4 regions of the Streptomyces sp. NBC_00104 genome follow, and region 4 is predicted to be linked to each of the others. Evidence: riboswitches for the same ligand, from Rfam matches in the RefSeq annotation. Region 4 holds a riboswitch; each other region holds the start of a gene.
The links. Region 4 has a riboswitch for cobalamin ahead of OG272_RS10940 (cobalamin biosynthesis protein). Riboswitches for the same ligand answer to the same signal wherever they lie in the genome.
Positions count from the first base shown of each region.

Region 1: it holds a riboswitch for cobalamin, as region 4 does, so the genes downstream of both, OG272_RS03170 (energy-coupling factor ABC transporter permease) here and OG272_RS10940 (cobalamin biosynthesis protein) in region 4, are expected to answer to the same signal.
Region 2: it holds a riboswitch for cobalamin, as region 4 does, so the genes downstream of both, cobN (cobaltochelatase subunit CobN) here and OG272_RS10940 (cobalamin biosynthesis protein) in region 4, are expected to answer to the same signal.
Region 3: it holds a riboswitch for cobalamin, as region 4 does, so the genes downstream of both, OG272_RS14020 (prenyltransferase/squalene oxidase repeat-containing protein) here and OG272_RS10940 (cobalamin biosynthesis protein) in region 4, are expected to answer to the same signal.

Region 1 is NZ_CP108215.1:742,904-747,098, reverse strand. Features, by position in the region: gene cbiQ (cobalt ECF transporter T component CbiQ) at 1-351, opposite strand, end outside; gene OG272_RS03175 (energy-coupling factor ABC transporter substrate-binding protein) at 358-834, opposite strand; gene OG272_RS03170 (energy-coupling factor ABC transporter permease) at 831-1,541, opposite strand; cobalamin riboswitch at 1,571-1,777, opposite strand; gene OG272_RS03165 (DUF1775 domain-containing protein) at 1,972-2,712, shown strand; gene OG272_RS03160 (HoxN/HupN/NixA family nickel/cobalt transporter) at 2,884-4,008, shown strand; gene OG272_RS03155 (substrate-binding domain-containing protein) at 4,118-4,195, shown strand, end outside.
Region 2 is NZ_CP108215.1:9,964,775-9,968,969, reverse strand. Features, by position in the region: gene cobN (cobaltochelatase subunit CobN) at 1-2,431, opposite strand, end outside; cobalamin riboswitch at 2,502-2,628, opposite strand; gene cobG (precorrin-3B synthase) at 2,876-4,195, shown strand, end outside.
Region 3 is NZ_CP108215.1:3,229,185-3,233,379, reverse strand. Features, by position in the region: gene OG272_RS14025 (SCO2322 family protein) at 1-432, opposite strand, end outside; gene OG272_RS14020 (prenyltransferase/squalene oxidase repeat-containing protein) at 552-1,991, opposite strand; cobalamin riboswitch at 2,108-2,242, opposite strand; gene OG272_RS14015 (phosphotransferase family protein) at 2,291-3,445, shown strand; gene OG272_RS14010 (MBL fold metallo-hydrolase) at 3,612-4,195, opposite strand, start outside.
Region 4 is NZ_CP108215.1:2,517,291-2,521,485, forward strand. Features, by position in the region: gene OG272_RS10920 (helix-turn-helix transcriptional regulator) at 1-441, shown strand, start outside; gene OG272_RS10925 (hypothetical protein) at 483-980, shown strand; gene OG272_RS10930 (hypothetical protein) at 922-1,167, opposite strand; gene OG272_RS10935 (DUF397 domain-containing protein) at 1,265-1,459, opposite strand; cobalamin riboswitch at 1,728-1,870, shown strand; gene OG272_RS10940 (cobalamin biosynthesis protein) at 1,979-2,950, shown strand; gene OG272_RS10945 (cobyric acid synthase) at 2,947-4,195, shown strand, end outside.

The sequences.
Region 1 (4,195 bases), 1.8 Mb from region 4:
GAGTACGCCCAAGGAGGCGGCCGAGGTGCGCAGCATCAGCTCCCCGGCGCGGACGGGTCCGCCCTCGGCCAGGGCCACGAAGCCGTCCGGTCCGCCGACCTGGACGAGCAGCGGCAGCGCGCCGGTCACGCAGAAGCCCAACGGCACCCGGTAGGCGCGCCACAGCCGGCGGCCGGGCACGCCCGCCGGGCCCAGCAGCACGACGAGCGCGGTCAGCAGGACCAGGGCCGCGCCGGGCCAGGGCGGCAGGGAGATCGCGAGCACGGTGAGGCCGAGCCCGAGCACGGCCTTGTCCACGGGATGGCGGCGGCGCCAGCGACTGCTGTGCGCCGCCGCGTCGATCGGCAGCACGGGGGATCAGACCCTCCCGGCGGGGGACTCCCCGGTACCACCGGACGAGCCTTCGTCACCGGCCGCGGCCTTGGGGGCCGTCGCGGCTGCCGTGGTGGCCGCGACCGTCGCGCTCACCGGGGCCGCCGAAGCCGCAGGGGCCGCCGTGTCGGTGTCCCCGGCCGCGTCCAGGTGCGCGCGGGCCCGTGCCTCGCCCTGGCGCCGGCCGCGGCGGATACCGAAGTAGTAGGCGAGGACGCCCGCGCCGAGGGCGGCCTGGAGGGAGAACAGCGCCGACTCGATCTCACCGGAGGGCGGCTCGTACAGGGGCGAGAACCACGGCTCGTAGTCCGGCTCGATCTCCGTGATCGCCGTCTCCGCCTCGCCGTCGGACCCCGTGAAGGGCTCCTCCTTGTGGTCGCCGAGGCCGAGGGCCAGCGGCAGGACGGCGAGCGCGGCCACGACGACCAGCAGCAGAAGGTTGATCTTCGTGTTCCGGTTCATCGGGCCACCGTCTCCGTCTCGGTCTCGGTCCGGTTCCGCTTTCCGCCGGTCAGGAGCACGCCGAGCCGGGTCAGTTCGCCCTTGCTCGACTGCACCAGCAGACGCATCACCAGCACGGTGAGGAGACCCTCGCTGACCGCGAGCGGGAGCTGGGTGACGGCGAAGATCGAGCCGAACTTGCCGAGCGCGCCCAGGAAGCCGCTGCTCGGGTCGGGGAACGCGAGCGCCAGCTGCACGCTGGTGACGCAGTAGGTGACCAGGTCGGCGACGAACGCGCCGAAGAACACCGTGACCATCAGCGGCACGTCGAAGCGCCGCAGCAGCCGGTAGACGGCGTAACCCGCCCAGGGGCCGGCGATCGCCATCGAGAAGACGTTGGCGCCGAGCGTGGTCAGACCGCCGTGCGCGAGCAGCAGCGCCTGGAAGAGCAGGGTGATGGTGCCCAGTACCGCCATGATCGGCGGACGGAACAGGATGGCGCCCAGTCCGGTGCCCGTGGGGTGGGAACAACTCCCGGTGACCGACGGCAGCTTCAGCGCGGACAGGACGAAGGTGAAGGCCCCCGAGGCACCGAGCAGCAGCGTGCTCTCGGGATGCTCCCTGACCTCACGGGTGAGTGAACGTACTCCGTGGACGACGAACGGCGCGGACGCTACGCCCCAGGCGATCGCGTGCGCCGGAGGAAGGAAACCCTCGGCTATGTGCATGGCTCAGCAGACCCTCTCCAGCACCTCGTGGATGGTTGACGCGCCTTGGCCGGTCTCCTGGCTTACGGGTACCACCGCCCGTGCTCCGCCTTCCCGGGTCACAAGGACCCAGTGGCTGCCCGCGAGGGCCGGAGCCGGACTTCCCGATCACAGTGGCGAGGGCCGCACCGGCATGACACCGGATTTCCCGTTCACCAAGGCGTGGTGACAGTAGTGCCCACATAAGGACGCTGACAAGCGGAGCCGAGGGGCGCGCGGGCGCCGTGCAACAGCTCACACCCCGGCGCACGCCTCGCGGACCTCACACCCCACACGAGCGCGCACGACGACGGCAGGTGGCCGGAACCGCTCGCACACCTGGTCGCCCTTGGCCACGGGTCCCGCCCTGCGCTTGAATTCATCCTTCACGCCGCCGGCACAGGGAGTCGCAGTGCACCGCCCGACCTTGATACACCGTTCGCGCCGTCTCGGCGTTCTCACCGCAGCCGCGTTCGCGCTCGCCGTCGCAGGCGCGGGTCCGGCCGCGGCCCATACGGAGGTCGAGGCGGAGGGTGCGCGTGCCCTGGACCAGAACGTCGAACTGACCTTCTTGGCGGAGTCGGAGTCCTCCGCCGCCGGCATCACCAAGCTGGAGGTGATCCTGCCCGAGGGCCTCGTCCCCGCCGACATCACCTACAAGGAGGGTCCCGACGGCTGGAAGTTCACCCCCACCGGCCGGGGCTACACCGTCTCGGGTGCGAAGCTCGCGGTGGGGGAGGACGCCGAATACGTCGTCACCGTACGGCAGTTGCCCGACGCCAAGTCGCTGGTCTTCAAGACCCTGCAGTCGTACAGCGACGGCAAGGTGGACCGCTGGATCGAACTGGAGGAATCCGAGGGGGACGGCCACGGCCACGGTCACCCGGCGCCCCGCCTGGACCTGAAGGCCGCGGCGCCCGGTGCCGAACTCGTCAGCCCCACCCCCTCGGCCGAACCCACGACGGCCTCCCCCTCGCCCTCGCCCGAAACGAGCGCCGAGACCTCCACGCCGTCGGCCGAGCCCGCGGCAGACGGCACCGACGGGGACGACGGCCTTCCCGTCGCCGCCCTCCTCGGCATCGGCGCGGCCGTCCTCCTCGCGCTCGGCGGTGGGGTGTGGTGGTTCCGGTCCCGCCGGGGCGGCGCCGCCTGACAGGTCCGCCCGCGCGGGGCTCGTGCGACCGCACCGTCCTCCGGGAGACCCTGGCCTGACCGAAATGTGGCACGGGCTTTACTGCGACCTGCTTGCAGCTGCCAGCCCGCCGCACCAGGCTGATGGGGTTCGACGACACGGACGCGGCACGACGAGTAAGGCGCATGCCCCATGGCTCCTGTTACCGACACCGCCCCCTCGGCCACCGCCGGGACGGGCGGTTTCCCCTGGCGTCGGATCCGCGCCTCGATGACACCCGGGGAGCGGGCGAGCCTGGGCGGGATGGCCGGGCTCATCCTGGCGCTGCATCTCATCGGCTGGTTCACGCTGGTGGTGATCGTCGCCCCCGAGCACTACGGCGTCGGCAGCAGGACCTTCGGAATCGGCATGGGCGTCACCGCCTACACCCTGGGCATGCGGCACGCCTTCGACGCCGACCACATCGCCGCCATCGACAACACCACCCGCAAACTGATGGGCGAGGGACAGCGCCCGCTGTCGGTCGGCTTCTGGTTCTCCCTCGGACACTCGTCGATCGTCCTCGCCCTCACCTTCCTGCTCACCCTCGGCGTCAAGACGCTCGCCGGACCGGTCCGGAACGACGACTCCGCACTGCACGACATCACCGGCTGGATCGGCACCACCGTCTCGGGGACGTTCCTGTACGTCATCGCGATCATCAATCTGGTGATCATGGTGGGCATCTGGAAGGTGTTCCGCGAGATGCGCTCGGGCGCCTTCGACGAGGCCGCCCTGGAAGAGCGGCTGAACAGCCGGGGCTTCATGAACCGGCTCCTCGGACGGCTGATGAAGTCGATCACCAAGCCGTGGCAGATGCTCCCGCTGGGCCTGCTCTTCGGACTCGGCTTCGACACGGCGACCGAGGTCGCGCTCCTCGTCCTGGCCGGTTCGGGCGCGGCCTCCGGGCTGCCCTGGTACGCGATCCTGTGCCTGCCGATCCTGTTCGCGGCCGGTATGTCCCTCCTGGACACGATCGACGGCTCGTTCATGAACTTCGCCTACGGCTGGGCCTTCTCCCAGCCGGTCCGCAAGGTCTACTACAACCTGATCATCACCGGCCTCTCGGTGGCCGTCGCCCTCGTCATCGGCACGGTCGAACTGCTCGGCCTCGTCGCCGAGAAGGCGCGTCTGCACGGCACGTTCTGGGACCGGGTCTCCGGCCTCGACCTCAACACCGTCGGCTATGTCGTCGTCGGCCTGTTCTTCGTCACCTGGGCGGTCGCCCTGCTGGTGTGGAGGTTCGGGCGGATCGAGGAGAAGTGGACGACGGGCTGAACACCCACCCGCGCCCCAACCGCGCCCCGCCCATGGCCTCGGCATACGAATCGGTCTCGATCCGTGGCACGACCTGGGGCGCCGATGACGATCACGCCATCATGAGGCCATGAACCGGCCACCGCACCGCCTCCACACCCCCGACTGGTGCACGGCCGACAGTTCGACCCTGAACGTCGCGCTGGTC
Region 2 (4,195 bases), 7.4 Mb from region 4:
CGTTGACCAGGCCCCGCAGGGGTGACCCCGAGGGGCCGGCCGGGACGAAGCCGCCGTTCAGGGCGTGCACGCTGTGGTCGAGTTCGGCCGTGGTCGCGGCGAGCCGGGGCACGACCTCGCGGGCGGCGAACTCCAGGATCGCGGCGACCTGTTCGCCGTGCTCGGTGGGGACGGCGGCCGGGTCCCAGCCCGCGTCCTCCATCGCCTGGACCAGCGTGCGCGCCTTCGCCTCCGCCTCGTCGGCGGTGGTGCGGGTCGCGGCGGACTCGTCGAGGCCGAGGGCCTCGCGCAGGCCGGGCAGGGCCGTGGTGCCGCCCCAGATCTGGCGGGCGCGGAGGACGGCGAGGACCAGGTTGACGTGGTCGGCGCCGGTCGGCGGGTTGCCGAGGACGTGCAGACCGTCGCGGATCTGGGCGTCCTTGACCTCGCACAGCCAGCCGTCGACGTGCAGCAGGAAGTCGTCGAAGCCGTCGTCCTCCGGACGGTCGTTCAGGCCGAGGTCGTGGTCGAGCCTGGCGGCCTGGATGAGGGTCCAGATCTGGGCGCGGATCGCCGGGAGCTTCGCCGGGTCCATGGAGGAGATCTGGGCGTACTCGTCGAGGAGTTGCTCCAGGCGCGCGATGTCGCCGTAGGAGTCGGCGCGGGCCATCGGGGGGACCAGGTGGTCGACGAGGGTGGCGTGGACGCGGCGCTTGGCCTGGGTGCCCTCGCCCGGGTCGTTGACCAGGAAGGGGTAGACCAGGGGGAGGTCGCCGAGGGCGGCGTCGGGGCCGCAGGCGGCGGACAGGCCCGCGTTCTTGCCGGGCAGCCACTCCAGGTTGCCGTGCTTGCCCAGGTGGATCATCGCGTCGGCGCCGAAGCCGCCGTCGTCGGCACGGGCCGCGATCCAGCGGTAGGCGGCCAGGTAGTGGTGGGAGGGCGGGAGATCCGGGTCGTGGTAGATCGCGATCGGGTTCTCGCCGAAGCCGCGCGGGGGCTGGATGAGGATCAGCAGATTGCCGAAGCGGAGGGCCGCGAGGACGATGTCGCCCTCCGGGTTGCGGCTGCGGTCGACGAACATCTCACCGGGGGCCGGGCCCCAGTGCTCCTCGACGGAGGTGCGGAGCTCCTCGGGGAGCGTGGCGTACCAGCGGCGGTAGTCGGCCGCCGGGATACGGACCGGGTTGCGGGCCAGCTGCTCCTCGGTGAGCCAGTCCTGGTCGTGGCCACCGGCCTCGATGAGCGCGCGGATCAGCTCGTCGCCGTCGCCGGAGGCCAGTCCGGGGACGTCGGCGCCCCCGAAGTCGTAGCCCTCGTCGCGGAGTCGGCGCAGCAGGGCGACCGCGCTGGCGGGGGTGTCCAGGCCGACCGCGTTGCCGATGCGGGAGTGCTTGGTCGGGTAGGCGGACAGGACGAGCGCGAGGCGCTTGTCGGCGTTGGCGATGTGCCGAAGTCGCGCGTGGCGTACGGCGATTCCGGCGACGCGGGCGGCGCGCTCTGGGTCGGCGACGTAGGCCGGGAGGCCGTCCTCGTCGATCTCCTTGAACGAGAACGGGACGGTGATCAGGCGGCCGTCGAACTCGGGGACGGCGATCTGGCTGGCCGCGTCGAGCGGGGAGACGCCCTCGTCGTTCTCCTCCCAGGCGGCGCGCGAGCCGGTCAGACACAGGGCCTGCAGGATCGGGACGTCGAGGCCAGTGAGGGCGCCCGCGTCCCAGGACTCGTCGTCGCCGCCGGCCGACGCCTCGGCGGGCTTGGTGCCGCCCGCGGCGAGGACGGTGGTGACGATGGCGTCGGCGGCGCGGAGCTCCTCGATCAGCTCGGGCTCGGGGGCACGCAGGGAGGCCACGTACAGCGGGAGCGCGCGGGCGCCCGTGTCCTCGATCGCCTCGCACAGGGCACCCACGAAGGCGGTGTTGCCGCTCATGTGGTGGGCCCGGTAGTAGAGCACGGCGACGGTCGGGCCGTCGGTGCCCGCGCGTGGGGTGCGCTCCAGCGGGCCCCAGGACGGGGCGGGCGCGGGCGAGTCGAAGCCATGGCCGGTGAGCAGGACCGTGTCGGAGAGGAACCGGGCGAGCTGCTCCAGGTTGGCGGGGCCGCCGTGGGCGAGATAGGCGTGGGCCTCGGCGGCGATACCGACGGGGACCGTGGAGGCGGCCATCAGCTGGGCGTCGGGGGCCTGTTCACCGGTGAGGACGACGACGGGGCGGCCGTCGGCGAGCAGCAGGTCGAGACCGTCCTGCCAGGCGCGGATACCGCCGAGGAGGCGTACGACGACCAGGCCGGCGCCGTCGAGGAGGGCCGGGAGGTCCTCCAGCGCGAGGCGGGAGGGGTTGGCGAAGCGGTACGGGACCGGGCCGTCGGCCGCGCGGGCGCTGAGCAGGTCGGTGTCGGACGTCGACAGGAGCAGGATGTGGGGCTGCGCGGAGCGCTCCCCGGGCGATGGCTGCATGCGGCGGCTGGCCTTCCTCGGGGTCCGCGCCCCGGGCGGTGTCGGATCGGAGTCTCCCCTGCTCGGGCGGGACCGAGGGGTACGGGGAAGGGAGTTCCTGGCTCGCCCGACCCTCCTGGGACGGGCTCACAGTGGCGGGACCGCGCCGGACTCACACCGGGCTTCCTCCCCTAGGGTCTGTCGTCACATTCCCGTCTGCCCCGCGGCGTCTGGCACGCACTCTCGCCGCACCGGGCGAAAGCCCAAGTACGTCCAGTACGAGGTCTTTCGCCCGGCACGCCGAGAGCACGCACCGGACGCCGCGGGGCCGCCCTTCGGGCGACGACGGGAATGTGACGACAGACACTAGCGCCGTGGTGGCGTCGGCGGACCGGATGATCCACCAAACAGCATAGTAAGGGTCGCCTCAAAAGGGCGGAGCATACGTCCGTGGGGACGGTGGGTATGCTCGCCGCCATGTCCACGCCTCCCCTGCGTTCATCGTCCCAGGCCACAGCGGTCACACGGGACCGTGGCGACGCCTGCCCGGGGACACTGCGGCTGCACGCGGCGGACGACGGGGCGCTGGCCCGTGTCCGGGTCCCCGGTGGTGTACTGACCGTCCGCCAGGCCGAGGCGCTGGCCGAGGCGGCGCGACGGCTCGGCGACGGTGATCTTCACCTCACCTCGCGCGGCAATGTGCAGCTGCGGGGACTGACCGACGGCTGCGGGGCCGCGCTGGCCGAGTCGCTGGACGCGGCCGGGCTGTTGCCCTCCGCCGGGCACGAACGGGTGCGCAACATCGTCGCCTCGCCCCTGTCCGGCCTCGACGGGCGGGGTCTGCGCGACGTCCGGCCCTGGCTGTCGGCCCTCGACGCGGCGCTGTGCGCGAGCGAGGCGGCGCGGGAGCTGTCGGGCCGGTTCCTGTTCGCGCTCGACGACGGGCGCGGGGATGTGGCCGGGCTCGACGCCGATGTGACCGTCCGGGCGGCCGGGGACGGCAGTGCGCTGCTGGCCCTCGGAACGGCCGACGAGGTCCTGTCGATGGCCGCCGAGGACGCTCCCCGGGCCGCGCTCACGGCCGCCGAGACGTTCGTGGAGGCCGCGCGGGAGAGCGGTTCCCGGGTCTGGCGTGTGACCGAACTCCCCTTCCAGAGCGAGTTGCTCAGCCTGATCCGCGCACGTCTGGCCGCCGACGGCATCGACGCCGTGAGCCGGGCCCGGACCGGGACGACCACGGTCGAAGCCGAGGGCCCGCCCCCCGGAGCCGCCGGCGACGCTCTGTGCGTACACGCACCCCTCGGTCGGCTGACCGCCCTCCAGTGGCGCGAGTTGACGCACCTCGCGTCCGCGACCTCCCGCCGTGAACTGCGGCTGACCCCGTGGCGCGGAGTCGTCGTCCCCACGCCGGGCATGAGCGAGGACGAGGCGTCCGACGCGCTCGCCCGGCTCTCCGTGACCGGCCTCGTCACCGATCCCGCCTCCCCCTGGCTGCGCGTCGGCGCCTGTATCGGGCGGCCCGGCTGCGCCAAGTCCCTGGCGGACGTACGGGCGGACGCGACCGGAAGCCTCGACGCGGCCGGACGCGCCGGACTCCCCCTGTACTGGTCCGGATGCGAGCGCCGCTGCGGTCACCCCCGGGGCGAACGGATCGACGTGGTGGCCGTGCCGGGCGGCGGCTACGAGCTCTCCCGCACCACCTCCGGCCAGGACCCACGCACCACGTCCATGGCCGACCCCGGCCTCCTCGACACCGCTCTGGCGGCGATCACCTCATCAGCCCCG
Region 3 (4,195 bases), 710 kb from region 4:
CCGCGCGGCCGTACCGCCGCAGATCGCGGCGAAGTCGGCCGCTCCACGCGGTCGCGCCGCATCCGCGGAGTCCCGGCTGACGGCGAACCGGAACCCCTGCACGTCCCCGTCGGACGGCCGCGCGGTCGACGGCCCCTGCGTGGCAAACGCCCAGGCCGAACCGTCCCGCTCCCAGAAGGACCAGTAGCGGTAGGCGGCTGCATGGGCCAGCCCCACGCTCCCCAGCACGAGCAGGACGCCGCAGAGCAGGAGCAACACACCGCGCGGCCGGGGCGCGAGCGCCGAGACCGACGACCTCGCGTCCGTCGACGGCGCGCTCCACGGCAACGCGGCGGACGGGAGCGGAAGCGCCGCCGACCGCACCGCGCCCGCCGGCATCGCACTCGGCGCCGACGGGCTCAACGGCCACGCGTCCACCGAAGTCGGGCCCATCGAAGTCGGGCCCATCGAAGTCGGGCCCATCGAAGTCAGGCCCATCGAAGTCGGGCCCACCGACATCGCGCCCGTCGCCACGGCAGTCGACCGCCGCGCGGCGGCCCTCCGGCGGCCGGTCACGCCTGCCGCCGCTTCCTCAGCACGACCCCGACGACCCCCACAGCGACGGCGACGACGGCGGCGAGCCCGAGCCCGATCGCCCACCACGCACCCGCACCCGCACCGAGACCGTCGCCGTCCTCCTCCCCGGCGGCCGCGTCGTCGTGCGGCACGGAGGAGTAGTCGTCCACGTCACGCGCCGGACCGGTGTCCTTCAGCTGGGCCACGAGGTCGGCGCCGCCGAAGTCGCGCGGATCCTCGCCGGAGGCATGCGCGGCGAAGACGAGCTGGGCGTACGCGGCCGGCCCGGCCTTGGCAGCCCAGGCACCGTAGTTCTTCTCCAGCCAGGCGAGCGGCTTCTCGGTCGCGTCCGCATCCCCGGCGGCGGCGAGCGCGACGACCGCGTCGGCGGTGTTGCCGTGGTCGGGCTGATCCTCCGCCCCCGCGAGCGCGGACTTCAGGTAACCGTCGGCGGCGAGGACACCGGCCAGGTGGACGGCCCCGTTGTGGGCCAGATCCTCGGGGGAGTCACCCGCGACGCACTCCCCGGCGAAAGCCGCCCGAGTCCCCGCCGCACTCTCTCCCTCGGCCACGAAGCCCTCACCCAGGCTGCCGAGCACGGCGGCAGCCGTGGCATCGGCGTTCGCGGCGAGACCACCCTTCTTGTCGGGCTGGTAGGCGAAGGCGCCGGCGTCCTTCCCCTCACCCTTGCCATCCGCGCCATCCGCGCCATCCGCGCCACCCCGGCCCTTCTTCTCCCCGTCCTCCCCGTCCTTCCCATCCCCGCAGGGGAGGGCGAGGGCGCGGAGGGCGTCGTAGGGGGAGTTGCCGTTCCTCTCCTGCTTCTCGGGGGCGCCGCCCACGGCGGTCAGCGCGCCGATCACGACGGACGTCGAGTTCGCGTCGCTGGGCCCGCCGGCGGTGTAGCCCCAGCCGCCGTCCTTGTTCTGGTTCTCCTTCAGCCACCGCACGGCCCGCCCGGCCTCGGCGTCCCGCCCGCCGACCGCGGCGAGCGCCTGCACCGCGGCGGCCGTGCTGTTGGTGTCGACGGCAGTCTTGGCGTCGCACGGCGCGGTGGCGTCGGCCCGGTACGCCGCGAACGCCCCGCTCGCGCACTGCTGCCCGACGAGCCACTCCACCGCCCCGGCACCCGGCTTCTCCCCCACGGTGTCCAGCGCGAGCAGGGCGAGGGACTGCCGCCAGACACCGTCGTACGTGGGGTCGGTGGAGCCGTACAGACCGGTGGGGGTCGCCTGCGACGCCGAGGCGGAGGGAGCGGCGGAGACATCGGAAGCCGCCTCAGAAGATGCGGAAGTCGCGTCAGGAGATGCGGAGGTCGCGTCATTGGCGAGGGCCACCGGCGCGAAGCCGGTACCGAGTCCCGTACCGAGTCCCGTACCGAGCCCGGTTGTGACGGCCAGTACGGCGACTACCGCTGCGCTGCGGCGGACATTCATGATCGGCGGCTGCCTCTCCCTGACGGGGAGCCGGGCGGCACGGCGAAGCGCCGGGCGGCTCGGCTCCGTATTCCTCGACGGTGCCGTACACCGGCGGGCCGCCGGTGATGCGAGCCGGTCACGGTTCCGCACAGGGCAGTCCGACTCGCCGCCCCCTTGCCGGGGTCGGCTCACGGTTGCGGGTCAGCGCCGGATTTGCACCGGCTTCCCCCTGTACGGGTGTGATGACGACCCGGTCACTCTACCTGTCGGTAGCCAAAAGCCTGAGGGCCGTCTGTGCGCCGGGATAGGTTCGCGCCATGCGTACGGGGAGACTGCTCGGGTCGGGGCGCACGGCCGACGTGTACGAACTCCACGCCGACGAAGGCGAGTCCGCGACGGAAGCGCCCGTCGCCGTCACCGGCGAGGGCACCGCCGGTGCCCTCGCCGTACGGGACGCCCGTGACGCAACCGACAGCCCTACCGAACCCGGCCGACGCGACGTCACCGGCGGCCCTGGCAGCCGTGCCGGAGTCGGCGGTCCCGGAGGTCCGGGCAGCCGTGCCGGAGTCGGCGGTCCCGGAGGTCCGGGCAGCCGTGCCGGAGTCGACGGCCCCGGCGGTCCCGGAGGCCCTGGCAACCGCCTCGGAGTCGACGGCCCCGGGCGGCCGGGCGGCCCCACCGCGGCCTGGGTGCTGCGGCGTTACCGTGACGACTGGGGTGACGCGGCTGCCGAGGCCGAGGTCATGGAGTACGTGCGGAGCCACGGTTACCCCGTTCCGCGCGTGCGCTCGGCGACCCGTACGGAGATGGTGCTGGAGCGGCTGTCCGGCCCGACCATGCTGGAGGCCGTCGCCGCCGGCCTGCTGGACCCGGCGCAGACCGGCGCCACCCTGGCCCGCCTCCTCCACGCCCTCCACGCCCTCCCGCCCCGCGACGGCCACGCCCCCTCGGCGCCCCGCGACGGCCACGCCCCCTCGGCGCCCCGCGACGGCCACGCCACCTCGGCGCCCCGCGACGACGACGCCCCCTCCGCACTCCGCGACGACGACACCCCCTCCGTGTCGCCCCGCGACGACGACACCCCCTCCACGTCGCCCCGCGCCCCGGCCACCCGCGTCCTCCACCTGGATCTGCACCCCGAGAACGTCATCGTCACGCCCCAGGGTCCCCAGGTCATCGACTGGAGCACCGCCGAGGAGGGGCCGCCCGGCCTTGACTGGGGCATCTCCGCGATGATCCTCGCCCAAGTCGCCGTCGACTCCGCCGACTTCCGCGCGGAGATGGCCCGCGCCACCCTCGTCTCCCTCCTCGCCCACCAGCACGACGGCCCCTCCGCCCTGACGGAAGAGGGCCTCGTCGAGGCGAGGCGACGCCGGGCGGCCAACCCGACGATGACCATGCGCGAAGTGGAACTCATGGGAGTCGCGGAGGAGTTGATCCGTTCCCTCACGGATCCGGGGCCGACGGCCTGAGGGCACGACGGCCTGAGGGCACGACGGCCTGAGGGCACGACGGCCTGAGGCGACGACAGCCTGAGGCGACGACGGCCTGAGGGCACGGCCGGCCGGATGCCTGCGCACCGCACGCGCCCGCGACAGCGTCACCACCCCCAGGACGCCAGTCCCGATGAACGCCCCCTCACACCGCCACATACGTAACGGGGTTGCTCCCTTCCACCGCCTCCGCCCGACCCAGCTTCACCAGCCGCCGTAGATGCGCCTCCGCCTCGGAGACCGCGATGTTGCGGGAGGTGAAGGGAATGTCGGGCCAGGGGCGGTTCCACTCCATGCGTTCGGCGAGTTGCCAGGGGGTGAGGGGCGAGGCGAGGAGGGCGAGCAGGTCGGCGAGGCGGGACTCGTGGTGGGCCAGCAACTCCCGTACGCGGGCGGCGGCGTCGGTGAACGCGTACTGGTGGGCCGGGAGGACCTCGGCGGGGGCGAGACGGCCGACGCGTTCCAGGGAGTCGAGGTAGTCGCCGAGAGGGTCGGTGACCGTGTCGTCGTCCGGGTCCTCGTAGAGGCCGATGTGCGGACTGATCTCGGGGAGGAGGTGGTCCCCGGAGAACAGGCGTCCGTGGCCCGGGAGTCGGGAGGGATGCGCCTCCTCCAGGTGGAGGCAGACGTGGCCGGGCGTGTGCCCCGGCGTCCAGATCGCGCGGACGCGGCGGCCGGGGAGGCCGAGGAGTTCGCCGGGGACGATCTCCCGGTCGGGGAGCGCGGGGG
Region 4 (4,195 bases):
GAGGGCACGGACGTACGGCGGTCGGTGGAGCTTCGCACGGCGCGACAGGAGCGGTACCTCGACTCCGAGACCGGGCCGCGCGTCGAGATCGTCCTGGACGAAGCCGCCGTACGGCGCGTGATCGGCGGCCCCAGGGTGATGCGCCGGCAACTGGAGCACATCACGACCCTGTCCCGGCGTCCGCAGATGGGCATCCGGCTCCTGCCGTTCACGGTGGGAGCCCACTTCAGCACCCTCAGCCCGTTCATCCTGCTCGGTTTCAAGGACGACGACGACCTGCTGTACCTGGAGGGCCCCAGCGGCGGGTTGTCGAACCGTGACGACCTCGACCTCACGGTGCGCTACCAGGAGTGCTTCGCGGACATCAGTGACAAGGCGTACGACGGTGACCGGATGATCGAGTTCCTCGACACGGTCAAGGAGAGCCTGGACAACGACTGAGCCCCGGGACGGGACGCCCGGGCGGACACGGGGGAGGGCCGATGGCGGTCTTCGGACGAGAATGGTGGAGGCGGCTCACCGCGCGCCGCGCCGCGCCCGGCAACGGAGATCCGGGCGGTTCTCCCCCACCGGACTCCCCCGATCCCGAGGGGACGACCGCACTGGACGACTGCACACTCAAGTCGTACGCCATGCAGCGACAGGAGTGGGCGGAGGCGCTCATCCGGGTGGAGAGCGCCCGGGTCGACGGCGAGATACGGCTCATGTCGGTCCGTATGCTGCTGGGCACGTTCTGCGCGAGCGTGCTGTTACTGAGCATCGCCGTGGCGGGCCGGGTCCTGCCCACCACTCAGCTGGGAGCCGCGGCACCACTCACCACGGCGATCACCGGAGCACTCGGCGCCGCCCTGCTGACCTCGCTCGCCGCAGGGCTCGGCAAGGCACTGCGCGCCCGCGCCGACGCCTCGCGGCCCACCGGACTCAGTGCCGCTCCGGATCCCGCGGCCGAACCCCGGCCAGGGCCCGGTCCAGCACCCTGAGCCGCTCCGTGACCGGAGTCAGCCCCCACCACAGACCCGCTCCCGCGGCGATGAGGGCGGTCACCGTCAGCCAGACGAGGCCTCGCGCCTCCGCCCCCGGCACCAGCAGAGCGGCGAGCGCGCCGACTCCGACGGACAGGACGCCGGCCACCATGCTGAAGAGCGCCAGGGGGGCCGCGGCGGACAACCGCGTCCGCCTGTCCCTGGATGTCCTCGCATGCGCCGAGGCGGATCCCTTGGTCCGATCTTCCATCGCGTGTACCTCCCGTCCCCCGAACGGTTCTTCAAGAACCGTCCGCTCCCGGGTCCACAAGCCCCGCCAGAAAACCACACCACGCGGCGTGACGGAAGGAGAGCACAGCGTTCTTCTTCGAGTTTGAGTCACGCACCAGAATCCGGCTCTCCTCGAACGACGCTTCCACACAGAGGCTGGGATCGCCTGAATGGCTGCTCTTGATCCAAGTCCGCGTCTCAGACATCCTCTCGAACACTCCGGCCTCCACTCAAAGGTCAGCACACCGACACGGCGTCCGTCTCGACGACCCGAGCGCCTTGCCCAGCCGCCGCGCGGACGTGACGGAGGGCCGGCCGTACCAGGCGCTCAGTCTTCGTACTGCCGTTCCCTCAAGTGTTCCCGTCTTACTCGCCGTGGAAGAGCGCGGAAAGAGCCGATTCGGGCGTCTGGCGATATTTCGGCGGTGTGGGGCTGAGCACACCGCTGCGCCGCAGGTCAACAGCAAGTTGACGGGTCTTCCAGGGGCGTGGTGGACTGCCGGGGCCATGTACGACGGCAGGAGAGGAAGCCGGTGCGAGTCCGGCGCGGTCCCGCCACTGTCACCGGGGAAGAACCCCCCGGGAGCCAGGAACTCTCGCCGTCGGTCTCGTCGAACCAGGGCGTGGACACCCTGAGTGAGGACATATCGCCATGTGCGCCCTGTGCGGCTGCCCGTCGGGTCTCAGCGCCCGCTCATTGCCCGACCCCGTGATCGGCTGAACCGGTGTGTGCCGATCGCGTGTTCGCGTACGGCGCCGCCGCCGGGCTCCTCGGTGATCTGCTGCTCGGCGATCCGCGCCGGGGGCATCCGGTCGCCGCGTTCGGGCGAGCCGCCGGCGCGGTGGAGCGGGTGCTGTGGCGGGACCACCGGGGGTGGGGCGCGCTGCACACCGCGGTGTGCGCGGGTGGCGCCGTGGCACTGGGGGCCGTCGCGGCGGCCGCCGTACGACCGTCGCGGGTCGCCTCCGTCGGGTTGACCGCCGCCGCCACCTGGGCCGTCGTCGGGGGGACTTCGCTGGGGCGGGAGGCGCGGGCGATCGGGCGGTCCCTCGAAGCGGGGGACGTCGAGGGCGCGCGGACGCGGTTGCCCCATCTGTGCGGGCGGGATCCCCAGGCACTCGACGCGGACGGGATCGCGCGGGCTGTCGTGGAGTCCGTCGCCGAGAACACGTCGGACGCGGTCGTGGGGGCGCTCGTGTGGGGCGCTGTCGGCGGGGTGCCCGGGCTGGTGGGGTTTCGGGCCGTCAACACGTTGGACGCCATGGTCGGGCATCGGTCGGAGCGGTACCGGCGGTACGGGTGGGCCTCCGCGCGGCTGGACGACGTGGCGGGATGGCCGGGGGCTCGGCTGACCGCGGTACTGGCCGCGGGCGCCGGCGGGGATGCCCGGGGGGCCGTTCGCGCCTGGCGGGCGGACGCGGGGAAGCATCCGAGTCCCAACGCGGGGCCGGTGGAGGCGTCGTTCGCGGGGGCGCTCGGAGTGCGGTTGGGGGGCACGTTGTCGTACGGGGGGCGGGTCGAGCACCGGCCTGTGCTGAATGGGGAGGGGCGGGCTGTGCGCGTGGCGGACATCGAGCGGGCTGTTCGGTTGTCCCGGCGGGTGAGTTGGCTCGCCTGGGGGGTCAGTGCGGGTGCGGCGGCGCTGCGGGGCCGGATGTCACGGCTCGCGGCACCGAAGGTGAGGAGTCAGGGATGAGTGGCGGACTGCTCGTCGCCGGGACCACTTCCGATGCCGGGAAGAGTGTGGTCACCGCCGGGATCTGCCGGTGGCTCGTGCGGCAGGGTGTGAAGGTCGCGCCGTTCAAGGCGCAGAACATGTCGCTCAATTCCTTCGTGACGAAGGAGGGCGCCGAGATCGGGCGGGCTCAGGCCATGCAGGCGCAGGCCTGTCGTGTCGAGCCCAGCGCGCTCATGAACCCCGTGCTGCTGAAGCCCGGGGGTGAGCGGAGCAGTCAGGTCGTGCTGCTGGGGAAGCCCGTGGGGGAGATGAGTGCGCGCGGGTATCACGGGGGGCGGCAACAGCGGCTGCTCGGGACCGTGTTGGAGTGTCTCGCCGAGTTGCGGGGCACGTATGACGCGGTGATCTGTGAGGGGGCCGGCTCCCCCGCCGAGATCAATCTGCGGCGGACCGACATCGTCAACATGGGGATCGCCCGGAACGCCGGGCTTCCCGTGCTCGTCGTCGGTGACATCGACCGTGGCGGGGTCTTCGCGTCCTTCTTCGGGACCGTCGCGCTGCTCTCGCCCGAGGATCAGGCCCTCGTCGCCGGGTTCCTCGTCAACAAGTTCCGGGGGGACGCCTCCCTGCTGGAGCCGGGGCTCGACATGCTGCACGGGCTCACCGGGCGGCGGACGTACGGTGTGCTGCCGTTCCGGCACGGGCTCGGGATCGACGAGGAGGACGGGCTCCGGATCTCGCTGCGCGGGACGGTCCGGGAGTCGAACGTGGCGCCGCCCGTCGGGGAGGACGTGCTGCGGGTCGCCGTGTGCGCGGTTCCGCTGATGTCCAACTTCACCGATGTGGACGCGCTCGCCGCCGAACCCGGTGTCGTGGTGCGGTTCGTGGACCGGGCCGAGGAGTTGGCCGACGCCGACCTCGTCGTCGTTCCGGGGACCCGGGGCACGGTCCGGGCGTTGGAGTGGCTGCGGGAGCGCGGTCTCGCCGACGCCCTGGTGCGCAGGGCCGCCCAGGGGCGGCCGGTGCTCGGCATCTGCGGTGGGTTCCAGCTGCTCGGACAGCACATCGAGGACGACGTCGAGAGTCGGCGGGGGCACGTGGACGGGCTCGGGGTGCTTCCCGTGCGCGTACGGTTCGCCCGGGAGAAGACGCTCACGCGGCCCGTCGGGGAAGCCCTCGGGGAGCCGGTCCAGGGGTACGAGATCCATCACGGGGTCGCCGAAGTCCTGGGCGGAGAGGCGTTCATCTCCGACGACGACGGAC